One region of the Photorhabdus heterorhabditis genome, then DNA from elsewhere that is predicted to be linked to it. Evidence: predicted binding sites of a transcription regulator. Region 1 holds the regulator's gene; each other region holds the start of a gene.
The links. The regulator PurR, encoded in region 1, represses purine synthesis genes. The targets are predictions, from matches to a motif close to CANGCAAACGTTTGCNTG.
Positions count from the first base shown of each region.

Region 2: cvpA (colicin V production protein) is a predicted target of PurR. The motif match lies at 2,399-2,416, and genes of this name have one in related genera.
Region 3: AM629_RS12220 (NCS2 family permease) is a predicted target of PurR. The motif match lies at 2,576-2,593, and genes of this name have one in related genera.
Region 4: purL (phosphoribosylformylglycinamidine synthase) is a predicted target of PurR. The motif match lies at 1,623-1,640, and genes of this name have one in related genera.

Region 1 is NZ_LJCS01000039.1:30,546-34,708, reverse strand. It holds gene punC (purine nucleoside transporter PunC) at 1-165, opposite strand, end outside; gene punR (DNA-binding transcriptional activator PunR) at 313-1,221, shown strand; gene purR (HTH-type transcriptional repressor PurR) at 1,228-2,253, opposite strand; gene cydH (cytochrome bd-I oxidase subunit CydH) at 2,517-2,609, shown strand; partial or broken gene AM629_RS13820 (Fe-Mn family superoxide dismutase) at 2,862-3,299, opposite strand; gene AM629_RS13815 (Grx4 family monothiol glutaredoxin) at 3,562-3,909, shown strand; gene rnt (ribonuclease T) at 4,118-4,163, opposite strand, start outside.
Region 2 is NZ_LJCS01000050.1:13,465-17,627, forward strand. It holds gene AM629_RS15545 (UbiX family flavin prenyltransferase) at 1-258, opposite strand, end outside; gene purF (amidophosphoribosyltransferase) at 305-1,822, opposite strand; gene cvpA (colicin V production protein) at 1,837-2,343, opposite strand; gene dedD (cell division protein DedD) at 2,546-3,235, opposite strand; gene folC (bifunctional tetrahydrofolate synthase/dihydrofolate synthase) at 3,225-4,163, opposite strand, start outside.
Region 3 is NZ_LJCS01000032.1:19,784-23,946, forward strand. It holds gene AM629_RS12205 (S-(hydroxymethyl)glutathione dehydrogenase/class III alcohol dehydrogenase) at 1-370, opposite strand, end outside; gene AM629_RS12215 (hypothetical protein) at 1,186-1,518, opposite strand; gene AM629_RS22250 (hypothetical protein) at 2,178-2,333, shown strand; gene AM629_RS12220 (NCS2 family permease) at 2,642-3,988, shown strand.
Region 4 is NZ_LJCS01000030.1:9,093-13,255, reverse strand. It holds gene mltF (membrane-bound lytic murein transglycosylase MltF) at 36-1,457, opposite strand; gene purL (phosphoribosylformylglycinamidine synthase) at 1,725-4,163, shown strand, end outside.

The sequences.
Region 1 (4,163 bases):
GGCAAAACCTGCAAGAAAGATGCTCAGGCTGGCACTGATTGCTCCTGCCGACGTACCTAATTCTTGTTGCATAGAGCCGAAAGCGGGCAGATACATATCAATAGCCAGATAACCTAGCATACTCAAGCCTGCAAGGTAGAACATGAACTGACTTGAGTTTTTCATTTGATTACTCTCTTTGGATGTCATGATTGAAATAGCTTGCTGTGGTAAGTAGATAAGAATATTTGTACGTATTCTATATGCCGTGATTTTTACTTGTGAAACGGTAATATTTGCATAATGCTGTGAAAAAAATTGAAAGGTAAAATTATGTGGTCAGAATATTCACTTGAAGTTGTGGATGCTGTTGCCAGAACGGGGAGTTTTAGTGCTGCGGCATCGGAACTTCATCGTGTTCCTTCTGCTGTCAGTTATACAATAAGGCAACTAGAAGAATGGCTTGCAGTTCCGCTATTTGAGCGCCGCCATCGGGATGTAGAATTAACCGAGGCTGGTAGTATTTTCATCAAAGAGGCCCGTGCTGTTATCAAAAAGATGATTGACACTCGTCATCAATGCCAACAGGTTGCAAATGGTTGGAGAGGGCAATTCAGTATTGCTATTGACCGGGTGGTTAAACCAGAACGTAGTCGGCAGCTTATTCTTGATTTTTATCATCATTTTCCTGATGTGGAACTTTTTATCCATCAGGAAGTGTTTAATGGTGTATGGGATGCATTGGTGGATGGTCGGGTTGATGTTGCAATCGGCGCAACCCGGGTTGCGCCAGTAGGGGCAAGGTTCAGTTTTAAAGATATGGGATTTATGCCTTGGCTATGTGTAGTAAGCGCGGGTCATGCTTTGGCTCAATTGCCCGGTCCGCTGTCTGATAATCAGATGCGACCTTATCCAAGTTTGTGTCTTGAAGATACCTCCCGAAATTTACCGAAGCGTGACACTTGGACTTTGGACAATCAGCGCAGATTAGTCGTCCCTGATTGGGAGTCTGGCTTGGATTGTTTGCATGAAGGGTTATGTGTGGGAATGGTGCCAAAGCACAGGGCAATGCCGCTCATTCGGCAGAAAAAGCTGGAAGCATTGGAATTGGTACAGCCTTTGCCAGATAGTCCGTGCTGTCTGACATGGGCGCAAAATAGCCATTCTCCGGCATTAAGTTGGCTTCTCGGCTATCTTGGCGATAGTGAAACGCTTAATGCTGAATGGCTTCAGGAGGAGTAAGGCAAATTAACGACGATAGTCGATAAATGGGCCATCCGCGACGGAGCGGCGTTCAACCAAACGTGGATGTACTTCAATGATTTGTGCATCTTCACGTTTATTGACTATTCTGTCCAGTAACATGGAAAAGGCCATTTGCCCCAAACGTTCTTTGGGTTGATGAATGGTTGTTAATGCTGGCGAGAAATAACGGGCATTGCGTACATTATCATAACCGATCACCGAAATATCCTGTGGGACTCGTAATCCTAATTCATCCGCAGCACAAATAGCGCCCATGGCCATAACATCCCCACCGCAGAAAACCGCAGTTGGACGCTGTTTTTGATTGAGAATTTGATGCATGGCTTTATAACCCGATTCAGGCTCAAAATCTCCCTGAACAATCCATTCTTCTCTGATTGGGATGCAGGCTTCTTTTAATGCTTTCAAGAATCCTTGATGGCGGCCACCACCAGTATTTCGTGCCAAGGGGCCAGGGATCGCACCAATATCTCGATGGCCTCGTTCAATAAGATAACGACCAACGAGATAACCGCCGTGAAATGCGTTGTCAATAATAGTATCAGTGAAGTCACCTCTGGCTTGCCCCCAATCCATGACGACCATCGGGATATTGCGATAATCTTCCAGCATTCCTAACAGCTGTTCCGGATATTCTGAACACATAATCAGTAAGCCATCCACACGCTTTTGTGCCAGCATGGCTAAATAGGCTTTCTGTTTATCAATATTGTTGTGTGAGTTACATAAAATCAACGTATAGCCTTTGCTGTAACAACTATTTTCAACGGCTTCAATGATTTCAGCAAAATAGGGGGCTTCATTGGACGTTGCCAGTAAACCGATCGATTTGGTGTGGTTAACCTTCAGACTGCGAGCAACTGCGCTGGGTGAATAATTCAGCTCTTTAATAGCAGCCCAAACCGCAGCCTTAGTATCTTCGGCGACAAAACGGGTTTTATTAATAACATGGGATACGGTAGTGGTTGAAACGCCAGAGTGTTTAGCCACATCTTTGATCGTTGCCATGAGATAAAAGACTCCTGACCTTTTGGTCTAAATTTATAAATCTTTGTTAATTGTTTGCCAGTATCTTTGATACATAGGGAGCGTGGCAATTCTTTATCGATAAACTTCGAATTTTGTCTGATCTGGCTCAAAAGTGAAAGCAATAATCAATGTTATAAAATAGCCGGTAATCGCTATTTTATGCTTTTTCCTTTCTGTAAGGATAATTAGCCATACCAATGAAAGGGTTTGGGGGCTATAAACTTTTATTTTGAGGAGACGCTATGGATACTGATTTAAAGCTTGGTTTATTGACTGCGGTGAGCACGTTGGTGATGATTGTCATTTTTGCTGCTCTTTGCTTAATTTTTGCCTGATATTTTGAATTGATTAAGTGGTATATACCCAATAGATTTCAAGTTGCAGTGCGGCGGCAAGAGAACGCATCCCCAGGAGCATAGATAACGATGTGACTGGGGTAAGTGAACGCAGCCAACAAAGCAGCAGCTTGAAAGATGACGGGTATAGAGAAATCGAGCTTTATGTTAACAGGAAATAGGGCAGATGGCTTGAATGGATCATCTGCCCTTAATGCTAGAGCGAGTGGTAATTAGTTGAATAAATAGCTATTAAGCCAGGTTTTCTTCAACGAATTTCCAGTTAACCAATGCCCAGAAACTTTCCAGATATTTAGGGCGTGCATTACGATAATCGATGTAATATGCGTGTTCCCAAACATCAACAGTCAATATTGGTTTATCAGAAGAAGTCAAGGGCGGTGCTGCATTAGACGTATTCACAATAGCCAGACTGCTATCAGTTTTCTTAACCAGCCAAGTCCAACCGGAACCAAAATTTTTCACCGCTGCGTCGGTAAACTGCTGTTTGAATTCTGTAAAAGAACCGAATGATTTATTAATAACTTCAGCGATTTTACCTGTTGGTTCTCCACCGCCATTTGGAGACAAGCAGTGCCAGTAAAAAGTATGATTCTAAACTTGAGCAGCATTGTTGAAAATGCCACCTTCAGAAGTTCTGATAATCTCTTCCAGAGAGTTCCCAGCAAACTTGAAGTCCATAGGGTATAGCTCTTTAAATCATGCATTAAGTAGGATAAAGCATGGTGAAGAGCAAATATAAGCTAATTATTGTATGGCTATTTTTGTTTAATTATCTTAATAACTTCTACGATAAATAACAGTGAAAAAGATGCCATTTGCTCTTGGATAAGAAAATATCAGGATGCATATTGGTGAAAGAAAATGGTATTCTCCGCCAATATTGTGACGATGTTGACTTCAGCATACTGTTGATTTAAAGGAAATAAAAATGACGACTATTGAGAAGATTGAGCGCCAAATTAACGAGAATCCAATTCTGCTGTATATGAAAGGTTCTCCTAAATTACCAAATTGTGGCTTTTCTGCACAGGCTGTTCAGGCTTTATCTGCATGTGGTGAACGTTTTGCTTACGTAGATATTTTGCAAAATCCAGAGATTCGCGCAGAATTGCCAAAATATGCTAACTGGCCAACTTTTCCTCAGCTTTGGGTTGAGGGTGAGTTGGTTGGTGGATGCGATATTATAATTGAAATGTTTCAGCGTGGTGAGTTACAAACATTAATTAAAGAAGCTGCTGATAAATACCGTTCTCAGGGCGAGAACGCCGCAGAGTAATTATTCAATTACCCACGGACTGCTATCTCCCCATATTTTGATGTATGGGGAGATAATTATCGTTATAAATTACATTTAATTATATTAATCATATAGTTAATTGTAATTCTGTTGGTTTATAATTAGGTTATAGTGGTAAGAGCATCAATGATATTCCTGCTGCACATAATCATAATGTCAATAAGTTCGGCTCATTGGCACTACTTGATTAGGCATTTTCCTCTATTTCTGTGGTTAATGGCCAGCCACCAAGT
Region 2 (4,163 bases), on a different contig from region 1:
TGGTAAAATGACCATGCCCAACGTTTTGAACGAACCTGAAGAAATAGCAGCGGCTATGTCTCTATTGTCATACACAACATCAGCCAGCGCCTGAACATCCCGTAAACCATAATTTGTTTCAAGCGCCAGCGTTTGACGAGCGGACTGACTAATGACCAGATGTGTTTCTACATTTTCAACTGGTTGTAAAACTTGCAGTAGCCTGACGCCATAAATAGCTCCACTTGCTCCCGTAAGCCCCACTATCAATCTTTTCATTTTTTCCTCATGCTGACACCGGGCTGCTATTTAAATCCAAAGGTAATCAACCTTCATTATAGATATCCAGGTTTTCAATTTCATTCTGATTATTCAGTTCCTTTTCATCGTCTTTACGCAGATTTTCCAGATAATAAAGGTAAGTCTGGTCAATATCTTTGGTGACATAAATACCATTGAAAACTGAACATTCAAACTCTTCAATATCCGGATTTTCTTCACGAACAGCCGCAACCAAATCAGTTAAATCCTGGAATATCAACGCATCAGCACCAATAAACTGACGAATTTCATCAACCTCACGCCCATGAGCGATCAGTTCATTTGCACTCGGCATATCAATGCCATAAACATTTGGAAAACGCACTTCCGGCGCTGCCGAAGCAAGATAAACCTTCTTCGCTCCTGCTTCACGAGCCATTTCAACAATCTGTTCCGACGTTGTACCACGAACGATAGAATCATCCACCAATAAGACATTTTTATCACGGAATTCTGCACGATTGGCATTCAGTTTACGACGGACTGACTTCCGACGCTCCTGTTGCCCAGGCATGATAAATGTACGACCAACATAACGGTTTTTCACAAATCCCTGGCGATAGGGTTTACCCAGTATACGGGCAATTTCCAGAGCGATATCACAAGAAGTTTCAGGAATTGGGACAACCACATCAATATGCAAATCTTCCCATTCACGGGCAATTTTTGCCCCCAGCTTCTGTCCCATGCGCACACGGGCATTATAAACCGAAATCTTATCAATAAAAGAGTCTGGCCGAGCTAAATAGACAAATTCAAACAAACATGGAGTTAAAGAAGGGTTTTCAGCACATTGACGGGTAAATAACTGACCTTTCTCTGTAATATAAACCGCTTCACCTGATGCAACATCCCGCAAGAATTCAAAACCTAGCGTATCCAATGCAACACTTTCAGAAGCAATCATATATTCATTGCGGCCATCATCCAAAGTACGCTTGCCTAAAACCAATGGACGAATACCATGCGGATCGCGGAAAGCAACCAATCCATGTCCAATAATCATCGCAATACAGGCATAAGCGCCACTCACTTGCTTATGCAATGCCGCTACCGCAGCGAAAATATTATCAGGCTCCAATGGGTAATGCTGAAAATGCCCCAATTCATTAGCAAAAACATTGAGCAAAATTTCAGAGTCTGACGTGGTATTCACATGGCGACGGGCATTTTCAAACAGTTTTTTCTTTAACTCATGAGCATTAGTCAAATTACCATTGTGTGTCAATGTGATACCAAATGGAGAATTGACATAAAATGGCTGAGCTTCCGATGCACTAGAGCTGCCAGCTGTCGGATAGCGTACATGACCAATCCCAATTGTTCCCTGTAAACGCAGCATATGCCGAGCTTCAAACACATCTCTCACTAAACCATTAGCTTTGCGTAAACGGAACCCATTGTTACCATCAATAGTTGCAATGCCAGCAGCATCTTGCCCACGGTGCTGAAGCACCGTCAGCGCATCATAAATCGACTGGTTAACCGGTGTAAAACCAACGATACCAACAATACCGCACATGTAGTTTTTCCTCATCAGCCAAGCGGAGAGGTATATTTCTCCGGCAGGAAACTTGACGCATTTTGCAGGTAGTCAAAGAACCACCTGATAATATGACTGAACTGTGGGATCAATTGTGATTGTTTCCAATCCTCACTTTGAGCAAATGGTGTGAATGTATCCAGAAAAAATAGAATAGCCGCGACAATCAGCACACCACGCAACGCCCCAAAGCAGATCCCCAGCACCCGATCAGTACCTGACAATCCAGTCCGTTGCACAAGAGAACCTATCACATAGTTCACCACAGAACCGACAATCAAAGTAGCAACAAACAAAACCGCAATAGCAATTCCGTTACGCACCAACTCATCTTCAAAACGGGTAAAATAAGCCGCTAAGTAAATGTAGAAGTGACTTGCTACAAAGAAAGCACATCCCCAAGTGACCAGTGACAAAGCTTCTCGAATAAACCCACGAATCAGGCTAACCAATGCCGAGAAGCCAATAATGGCAATAATAACGTAATCAATCCAGACCATGTTTTAAATCCCAAATAGGCACCCCGGCATCCGTTTCGGGCGCATTCTAACAGAAAACGAAAACGTTTGCGTAGCAGATTTCCTGTTCCACTGAAAATAATTAGCGGCGATATGGAGAAATCATCATCGCCGCAGTCACCTAATATTTACTGCTTGATTTCATGATGGTTACCCACTCATCACATAAGCAATGACAGCCTTATTACGGCTTATAACCTCTTACCTGCCCTTGTAACCCGGTCAGACTTTTCAAGTCTGATAACGCCGATTCGAGTTGTTGCCTGGAAACATTTGGACCAACATATATTCTGGTCAACTGCCCCTGAACTGGAGACGAAGGAACAGTATAGACTTGATAGCCAGACAGACGCAGTCTAGCGACTATTTCATCTACCTTTCCTGCATTTTTCAAAGCACCAAGTTGTACGATATAAGCTTGTCCCTGCGGTGCTTTTTCAACTGGCTTCGTTTCAATTTTTGACTCTGGTTTAACCTCTAATTTGGCTTTAGGCTCCGGTGACACTAGCGGTTTAGGATCTGTTTTTTGCTCAGGCTTACTCTGTAGTTTAGGTTTCACTTCTGGCTGAACAGCCGGAGGGGTTATCGGCGCTGGCTGTGGCGGAACCGTTACCAGCGGTATTTCCGGTTGTTCTAACGTTTCTGGCAGCAATACCTCTGTCTCATCCTCCAGAGGGACTGATAATATTGTTGAATTAAGGGGAGAAATAGATTCAATCTCCTGCTCATCCCCAGGCTTAGGAACCAAGGGAATTGATGCAAACTTATCTTCGTTGTATTTCTTATTACCGTCCAACAACACAGGTAGCACTATGACCCCTAGTGCTACCAATACAATTGTACCGACCAAACGATTCTGAAATTTACTTGCCACTTCCCTTCTCCCTATCCAGAGCCTCCATGACATGCGCGACCGTGTGGAATGAACCACAAACTACAACGATATCCTGTTCATCAGCATCTGCCATTGCCTGATACCAAGCACTTTCCACATCAGTGAATACCTGCGGTTGTTTAAGATGCAGAGCCAGTGTCTGTGCATCCGCACCACGCAATTCAGTCAAAGGAGCGCAATACCACTCATCAATTTGCTGTGATAGGCAAGCCAGTGTGCCGGCGATATCTTTATCACCAAGCATACCCACTACACCAAGAATTTTACTATCTGGTTGACGGGGCAAAAGAGCCAGTTTCTGTACCAAATAAGCCGCAGCATGTGGGTTATGTGCCACATCCAAAATTAACAATGGATGTTCGCGAACTATTTGGAAACGCCCTGGCAACTGTGCATTTTGCAGCCCTTGATGAATTGCCCGCTCATTAATAGCCTGACTGACTTTATCATCCTGTCGCAATAGACAACAAATCACTCCCAGCGCAGTTGCTGCATTCATCAAAGGCACATTCGGTAAAGGCAGATTACTCAGTAGCATATCATCAGATTGCCAGCACCAACTTTTCTCCTGTTTGGAAAATCGCCAGTCAGTACCACAACAGAATAGCTTAGCGCCTAATTCACCAGCGACTTCCGCAATAGAAGATGGCATATCCGGTTCACCAACCACGGCAAAATGATCTTTACGGAAAATACCCGCTTTCTCATAGCCAATATGCTCACGGTCTGCTCCTAACCAATCAGTATGATCGAGAGCAATGCTGGTAATAGCTGCAATATCAGCATCCACAATATTTGTCGCATCTAAGCGGCCACCTAAACCCACCTCTAAAATGACAACATCCAGACAAGCTTCTTTAAACAATTGCAAGGCTGCTAATGTGCCATATTCAAAATAAGTCAGTGA
Region 3 (4,163 bases), on a different contig from region 1:
GGGTTGTGCCATCTGGCATGACTCCTTTCCCTTGAGTTGCCCGTACGGACACACACAGGTTGGTTTTTCCTGATTTACAGAACAGGCATTCTCCGCATTCCGCGGTATAAAGAGGGATAACGTGATCTCCGGGTTTAACGCTGGTGACGCCTTCGCCAACCTCAACGACTACGCCTGCACCTTCATGCCCGAGTACGGTAGGAAAAACGCCTTCCGGATCATCCCCTGACAGGGTGAAGGCATCCGTGTGGCACACACCGGTATGACTGATTTTGACCAGTACTTCACCGGCTTGGGGTGGGGCAACATCGATTTCAACGATTTCAAGGGGTTGACTTGGTCCAAATGCAACAGCGGCTCGTGATTTCATAATCTTTCCTTTTGAATAAACAATGTCATGTGTTCGCGAATACAGATTAATAAAGTCAGTCGGTTTGTCAGCGAAGGTATGTTCGGTGCGGATAAACTGCATCTTCGATCGAGGCTTTTTGTGCGTCAATCTGGCCTTTTATCCTCCTGATCTGAGTGAGAACACGTTTTTTCTCTTTCTGGCGAATGGGTATAAAACAAGTATCTCCTGAATAGTCGGGGATGTATATATACTCGTTATCTTTCAAGTTGCCTCTTTGTTGGCTGCACTCACTCACCCCGGTCACAGAGTTATCTATGTTCCCGGGGATTCGCTCCTTTGCCGTCGCGATCCATCTTGAAATCTATTGGGTCTAGCGTGTGGTGAAATATGGATTTAGATCGCACTATTGAGTCTATTTGTTTTTTAATTCTGTATCCTGTTCTGATAAATATTTACCTATTTTTTCAGTGAACCTTAGTTTAAATTAATAGGAATAAACGAGATGAGTTATTCACATTATATGATTGAGAATTCATTGATCTTATTATTAAGGCAAAATCCTTGATTGATTTTAGTATTAATTTTGGCAGGAATTTAGCTTTGGTTGAAAAATGATGATAAAAATTGGGTGATTATCATGTTTAATTTAGATATTTAAATTAGTAAATTATTTATATAAAAATTGCTATAAATTAAAGGTTTATTTCTTGGGTTTTATAATTAAATTTGTTGAAATGAATTTTTCCACGGATGTCTATGAAATAGATAAGCTTTATTTTAGACAAGGAGAATGGGGGGGTTATAAGGCTCTGCATATGCAGAGCCTATATGTATTACTGCGTAACATCGATCAAACCGAGATCATTATTTAATGTTGTGCCACTAATCATATAGTTGGCAATCGCTTGGCTTCCTTTTTTGTATGAAAAAACTTGATGAGCTTCATTATCACGACCCCATACTACAAATACATGCATATAAACCGTCGCGCCATCAGGAACGCCAAGATCGCCTGGGTCAATGGTTTTTGTTACTCCAAGAGTAATGTCATCACTTTGTTTACTTAAATACTTTTCGCCATCAGAATCAATATAACTAAACAGAATTCTGGCAACAAATCCGCCTGAATTTTTTAGGCTCATTTGTCCAATTTGTTGAAATTCCATCATAATTTCCTCTTAAGAAAAACATTAATAACATTAAGATATTCGATTGCACAAATCGTCCAAGATTTATAAAAAGTAAATAACATCTTAAAACAACTGGGGCAAATAAATATTACGTTTATTTTAGGGGGGATAAAATTATGCTGATAAACATCAAGAATATATGATTTATTTGTTTTTATTTTTGCAGATATTTAATATAGTTCATACTTTTTCTTTGAAATATAATTCAGTGTGATGTTTGTTTTTTATTATATAGTAACGTTTTTATATTATTTTTATAATGCTCTTATATTGTTTTTATTAGCAATAATTTCAATGTATAATATTTTTGTTGAGAGTTTGGAATTAAATTTTTATTTTTGAAGGATTTATCCAAATAGCATTTAATATATAACTCTTTGAGTTAAGTTAATGGGAGTCTATTAGACTTCATTTATTGAGTCAGTATTAGTTGTTTGTCATTCTGGAGTATCAATCTAAAATTTTATTTTATAAAACTATAATATCATTAAATGAATTAAGAAAACGTACAATTTTTTAGGTGTTATATTGGAATATGAATAATTGAATCTTTGTAAGTAATAATATATACCCAATAGATTTCAAGTTGCAGGGCGGCGGCAAGGGTGCGAATCCCCGGGAGCATAGAGTTATCTATGCTCCCGGGGATTGGGAGTTTGTTTGGCCCATTGCTTGCAGGTGTAGCGAGTTCAGTGGTGCCATCAGGTTTACCTATTTTACTTGTCATCATTGCGGCATTATTTCTGGTTTCGACAATGGATCGGTTTAATCCACAGAGTGATAATGGCTGAAGATTGTTACAGCGATAGAAGCTGGTTGTGAGCAGCAGCCAGCCCCGAGTAAATCTTATTTCTTTTCGAAGAGTGAATAAATTGAACTCTAAATAATCTCGTTAGCTATTGATTTCGACACTATGATCACTGGATAATCTTTCGCCTTAAATTCTCTCACTGTTTTCTATTCTAAAAGCCAAACGATTGCTTTTATGATTTATTGAACCGATTGGTGCAATATTCATTAGTTGTTATTCAGTGAGGTAATCGTTTTCGTTTGATTAGGAAGTGGAAGAAGTACCATGAACATAATGCAGGGGAATAATATGTCTGGCACTCTGGCACCAGTTAAATGCAGACTGGATAAGTATTTCAAATTGACTGAACGTGGAACAACGGTACGCCGTGAAATGCTGGCAGGACTTACAACTTTCTTGGCGATGGTTTATTCAGTCATCGTTGTACCGGGGATGTTAGGACAGGCAGGGTTTCCCCATACGGCTGTCTTTATTGCGACTTGTTTGGTTGCCGGTTTTGGTTCTTTGTTAATGGGCCTTTGGGCTAACTTGCCGATGGCAATTGGTTGTGCAATTTCATTGACTGCATTTACCGCTTTTAGTTTGGTTTTAGGACAGCAAATCAGTATTCCGGTTGCACTTGGTGCAGTATTCCTGATGGGGTGCTTGTTTACGGTGATTTCTGTTACTGGTATTCGTTCCTGGATTTTACGCAATATACCTATGGGTATTGCACATGGTGCAGGGATTGGTATTGGACTGTTTTTGTTACTGATTGCGTCAAACGGTGTTGGTCTGGTCATTAAGAACCCGTTGGAAGGTTTGCCTGTTGCTCTGGGGGCGTTCACCTCTTTTCCTGTGGTGATGACTTTGCTTGGGCTGGCTGTTATTTTCGGCTTGGAAAAGTTGAAAGTTCCTGGCGGTGTGCTGTTGGTGATTGTTGTGATTTCTGTTATTGGGTTGATTTTTGATCCAACGGTGAGATATCAAGGGTTCTTTAAAGTACCGAGTCTGGGTGATGATGGATTGTCCCTGATTTTTAGTATGGATATTATGGGGGCTTTACAGCCGATTGTATTACCTAGTGTGTTAGCGTTGGTAATGACCGCCGTATTTGATGCGACCGGTACAATCCGTGCGGTAGCAGGGCAAGGGAATCTGTTGGATAAAGGTGGACAGATTATTAACGGTAGTAAAGCGCTGACTGCCGATTCTGTCAGTAGTATTTTTGCCGGTGCTATCGGTGCTTCTCCGGCTGCGGTATATATTGAATCAGCCGCGGGTACCGCAGCAGGTGGTAAAACAGGTTTAACCGCAACAGTTGTCGGTATCCTGTTCCTGTTGATTTTGTTCTTTTCTCCACTTTCATATCTTGTACCGGCATACGCGACTGCACCGGCGCTGATGTATGTTGGTCTGCTGATGTTGAGTAATATCAGGAAACTGGATTTCAATGATTTTGTTGGGGCAATGTCCGGTATGCTCTGTGCAGTCTTTATTGTTCTGACCTGCAATATTGTTACTGGTATTATGCTGGGCTTCAGCTCTTTGGTTGTTGGTCGTATCTGTTCCGGTGAATGGCGTAAATTGAATATGGGGACAGTGGTGATTACGATCGCTTTGGTAGCATTTTATGCTGGTGATTGGGCTATTTGATTGATTAAAAAGTGCGTAAGGGGCGTCTGTGCCTGCGCACTTTACCATTTCTTGCGATTACTTTTAAATTTTCAATTATTTCACCGCTATTTATCTGATTAGTTTACAATATTCCTGCAATTCTTTTGGATACGGCTCGGCATGTATCCACCTTTTTCGATTGATTCAGTTATTT
Region 4 (4,163 bases), on a different contig from region 1:
TAACTATCATTGCATTTTTAGCGATAGCTAATTGTTTACTCTGTTTTTGATTTCTCTTCCTGAGAAACTAATTTTTGCCGGTTTTCTTTTGCCTGTAAATATCCAACTAAACTAAGTTGATAACGGCGGATATTCTCGACATAGCGATAAGCTTCATGTCCACGGGCATAACCATAGGTGGTGTTCGTATAATATTTTTTTTGACTTAATAGAGGTATTCGGGCTTTCACATCAAGCCAGCGATCAGGGTTGCCTTTTTGTGCTGCTGTCAATTTCCGGGCATCCAACATATGACCGTAGCCCATATTGTAAGCAGCCAGTGCAAACCATATCCGTTCATCTTTAGGGATATTTTCAGGTAGTCGTTTCATCAGATTTTGCAGATAGATTGCACCTCCCTTAATGCTTTCTTCTGGATCAAGGCGGTCAACGACACCAAGCCCTTTAGCGGTTGGATGGGTTAACATCATCAGGCCACGGACCCCTGTTGGAGATGTTGCCTGCGGGTCCCAATGTGATTCCTGCCAGGCAATTGCTGCCAGCAGTTGCCAGCTGATATCACCAGAATATTTTTCAAATAATGGTTGATAAATCGGGAGAATATTATCAATGGCACTAAGAAAAAAGAGGGTATCGAAGTAATCAAACGAACTGACATGAGCAAAATATTTCTCTTCTAGCCGTGGCATCACATCTTCTTCCGTCATTTGACTGAAAAAATCCAACATAGCAGCATAAAGGCTGTAATCATCAGTACGCTTTAAATACCACGTTAAAGGATTGTCTTCACTGATATCAAAAGCGACGGCCAGATTAGGGTGAGTACGCTGTTGCAACGCGACATTGATAGAGTCGCCCAAGGTGTAATCTAGTTTGCCCTCTGATACCCGCTCCAGTAATTCCCGGGTGTTGTATTGTTGCGTTTCATCCCATTCAAGTTCCGGGTAAGACTCTTCTTTCATCTTTTTCAGTGTGCTGACGTGAGAAGAACCGGCAGTGACGAGGAGTTTGCCTTTTAAGTCCTTAAAAGAACGAGGGCGCGGAGTACCTTTGCGATAAATCAACTGTTGGGAAACAGAATAATAAGCTGGACCAGTGTGAGTTTGTGCCAACCTCTCCTTGTTATAGGTCAGACCTGCGGCTAGAAAATCAGCATCACCATTTTCTAGATCGTTAAATAATTGGTTGATATTTTTTCTGAATTTGATTTCCAGTTTAACGCCAAGGTAATCAGCGAAGCGTTTTACCAGCTCATAATCGAATCCATTGGGTTCTTTCTTACCTGTGAGATAAATCAGAGGTGAGCTGATGGTGCTGATCCGCAGTTCCCCCCTAGTAATGATCCTGTTAATCTGCTCCTGCTGTTTATTCGGCCAACTGATGTTTAGGCTGATTATGGCAGCAGAAAAAAGAGCGATAACAATGATAACGAAATAATTTATTTTTATATTATTCAAATGGTTATCTCTGTGTGACGCGATGTGGTGCTATGTGGAAACGCGCTATATTATCATGGTTAAATTTCCAGTGATTGAGCATTTTGCGGAACAAAAACTTACTGCGCAACTTAATTAATACTCTTCGCATAACCTGACAACCAAATACTTAGCCTTAATAATCGTCACGCAAACGGTTTCGTCACTGGTTGCAATCCTTTATAATGTGTTTATTTCCCCGAAGGCATCAGTCAGGTTTTGCTTCTTAAGATGAGAGAATTTATTACTATGGAAATTCTGCGTGGTTCCCCCGCTTTATCAGTATTTCGTATCACCAAGCTCCTTTCTGTGTGTCAGGAACAGCAACTTCCGGTCAATGATATTTATGCGGAATACGTTCATTTTGCAGAGATTAATGCACCTTTGAGTGAGGCTGATTCAGCAAAGTTACAACAATTACTAAAATACGGGCCGTCATTGGCTGAGCATGAACCCAAAGGGACATTGCTGCTAGTGACTCCCCGTCCGGGGACGATTTCCCCATGGTCTTCCAAAGCAACCGATATTGCTCATAATTGTGGTCTATCTCAGGTTGTGCGTCTGGAGCGTGGTCTGGCTTATTACATCCAGTGTGATGAAATGAGTGGTTCACAGTGGCAAATATTGTCGTCATTGCTGCATGATCAGATGATGGAGACGGTTTTTACTCAATTGGAACAGGCGGAAAAATTATTTTCTCATCAGCAACCCGCTCCATTAAAGCGCATTGCTATTCTGCAAGAAGGGCGCGGTGCTCTAGAGAAAGCGAATACTGAACTTGGATTGGCATTGGCACCGGATGAAATTGATTATCTGATGGACGCTTTCGAGAAATTGGGGCGCAATCCAACAGATGTTGAACTTTACATGTTTGCTCAAGCTAACTCAGAACATTGCCGCCATAAAATCTTTAATGCTGATTGGATTATTGATGGTCAGGAACAGCCAAAATCATTGTTTAAAATGATTAAAAATACCTATGAGCAAACACCTGATTACGTGCTGTCCGCTTATAAAGATAATGCGGCTGTGATGGAAGGGTCTTCTGTTGGCCGTTTCTTTGCTGGAGTGGAAGGCGGTTCATATGATTATCATCAGGAACAAGCTCATATCCTGATGAAGGTTGAAACTCATAATCATCCGACGGCAATCTCGCCTTGGCCGGGTGCCGCGACCGGTTCTGGTGGTGAAATCCGTGATGAAGGTGCGACGGGACGGGGTGCCAAGCCAAAAGCCGGGTTGGTAGGATTCTCTGTATCCAATCTGCGGATACCGGGTTTTGAACAGCCATGGGAAGCGGATTTTGGCAAACCGGAACGTATCGTCAGTGCTCTGGATATCATGACGGAAGGTCCTTTGGGTGGCGCTGCATTTAATAACGAATTTGGCCGTCCAGCGCTGCTTGGTTATTTTCGTACCTATGAAGAAAAAGTAAACAGTCATAACGGCAGTGAGCTGCGTGGTTATCACAAACCAATTATGTTGGCGGGCGGGATTGGTAATATCCGTGATGAACATGTCAAGAAGGGTGAAATTTCTGTTGGCGCGAAACTGATTGTGCTTGGTGGTCCGTCCATGAACATCGGTTTGGGTGGTGGCGCTGCCTCTTCTATGGCGTCTGGTCAATCTGATGCTGATCTGGATTTTGCTTCTGTGCAACGTGATAACCCGGAAATGGAACGCCGTTGTCAGGAAGTTATCGATCGTTGTTGGCAATTGGGAGAAAACAACCCGATTTTGTTCATTCATGATGTTGGTGCTGGCGGGCTTTCCAACGCTATGCCTGAGTTGGTGAGTGATGGTGGTCGCGGTGGTCGGTTTGAACTACGTAAGATTCTTAATGATGAACCAGGAATGAGTCCGCTGGAGGTCTGGTGTAATGAATCTCAGGAGCGTTATGTACTGGCTGTTGCGCCAGAACAACTTCCTTTGTTTGAAGAAATTTGTCGGCGTGAGCGGGCACCTTATGCTGTTATCGGTGAGGCAACAGCAGAACGTCATTTGCGGCTTAATGATGAGCATTTTGATAATCAGCCAATCGATATGCCGCTGGATGTGTTGCTGGGTAAAACGCCAAAGATGTTGCGTAATGTCAGCACATTAAAAGCTAGAGGAGAAAACCTTGAGCGTCGGAATATTGACTTGGCAGAAGCGGTTAAGCGCATTATGCATTTGCCTGCTGTGGCAGAAAAAACATTCTTGATAACTATAGGTGATCGTACGGTCACGGGAATGGTTTCTCGTGATCAGATGGTAGGCCCGTGGCAGATCCCGGTAGCTGACTGCGCTGTGACTACCGCCAGTCTTGATAGTTACTATGGCGAAGCCATGTCTATGGGTGAACGTGCTCCAGTTGCTTTGTTGGATTTTGCCGCCTCTGCTCGTCTGGCTGTCGGTGAAGCTCTGACCAACATTGCTTCTGCTTATGTCCAAGATTTGAAGCGTATTAAACTTTCAGCTAATTGGATGTCTGCTGCCGGTCATCCTGGTGAGGATGCCGGTTTGTATGCGGCGGTCAAAGCGGTGGGGGAGGAATTGTGTCCGGCATTGGGGCTAACTATTCCGGTGGGTAAAGATTCTATGTCGATGAAAACCAGCTGGAATGATAAAGGTGAAGAGCGTGAAATGACGTCACCTTTGTCGTTGGTTATTACTGCTTTTGCCAGAGTGGAAGACGTACGCCGTACA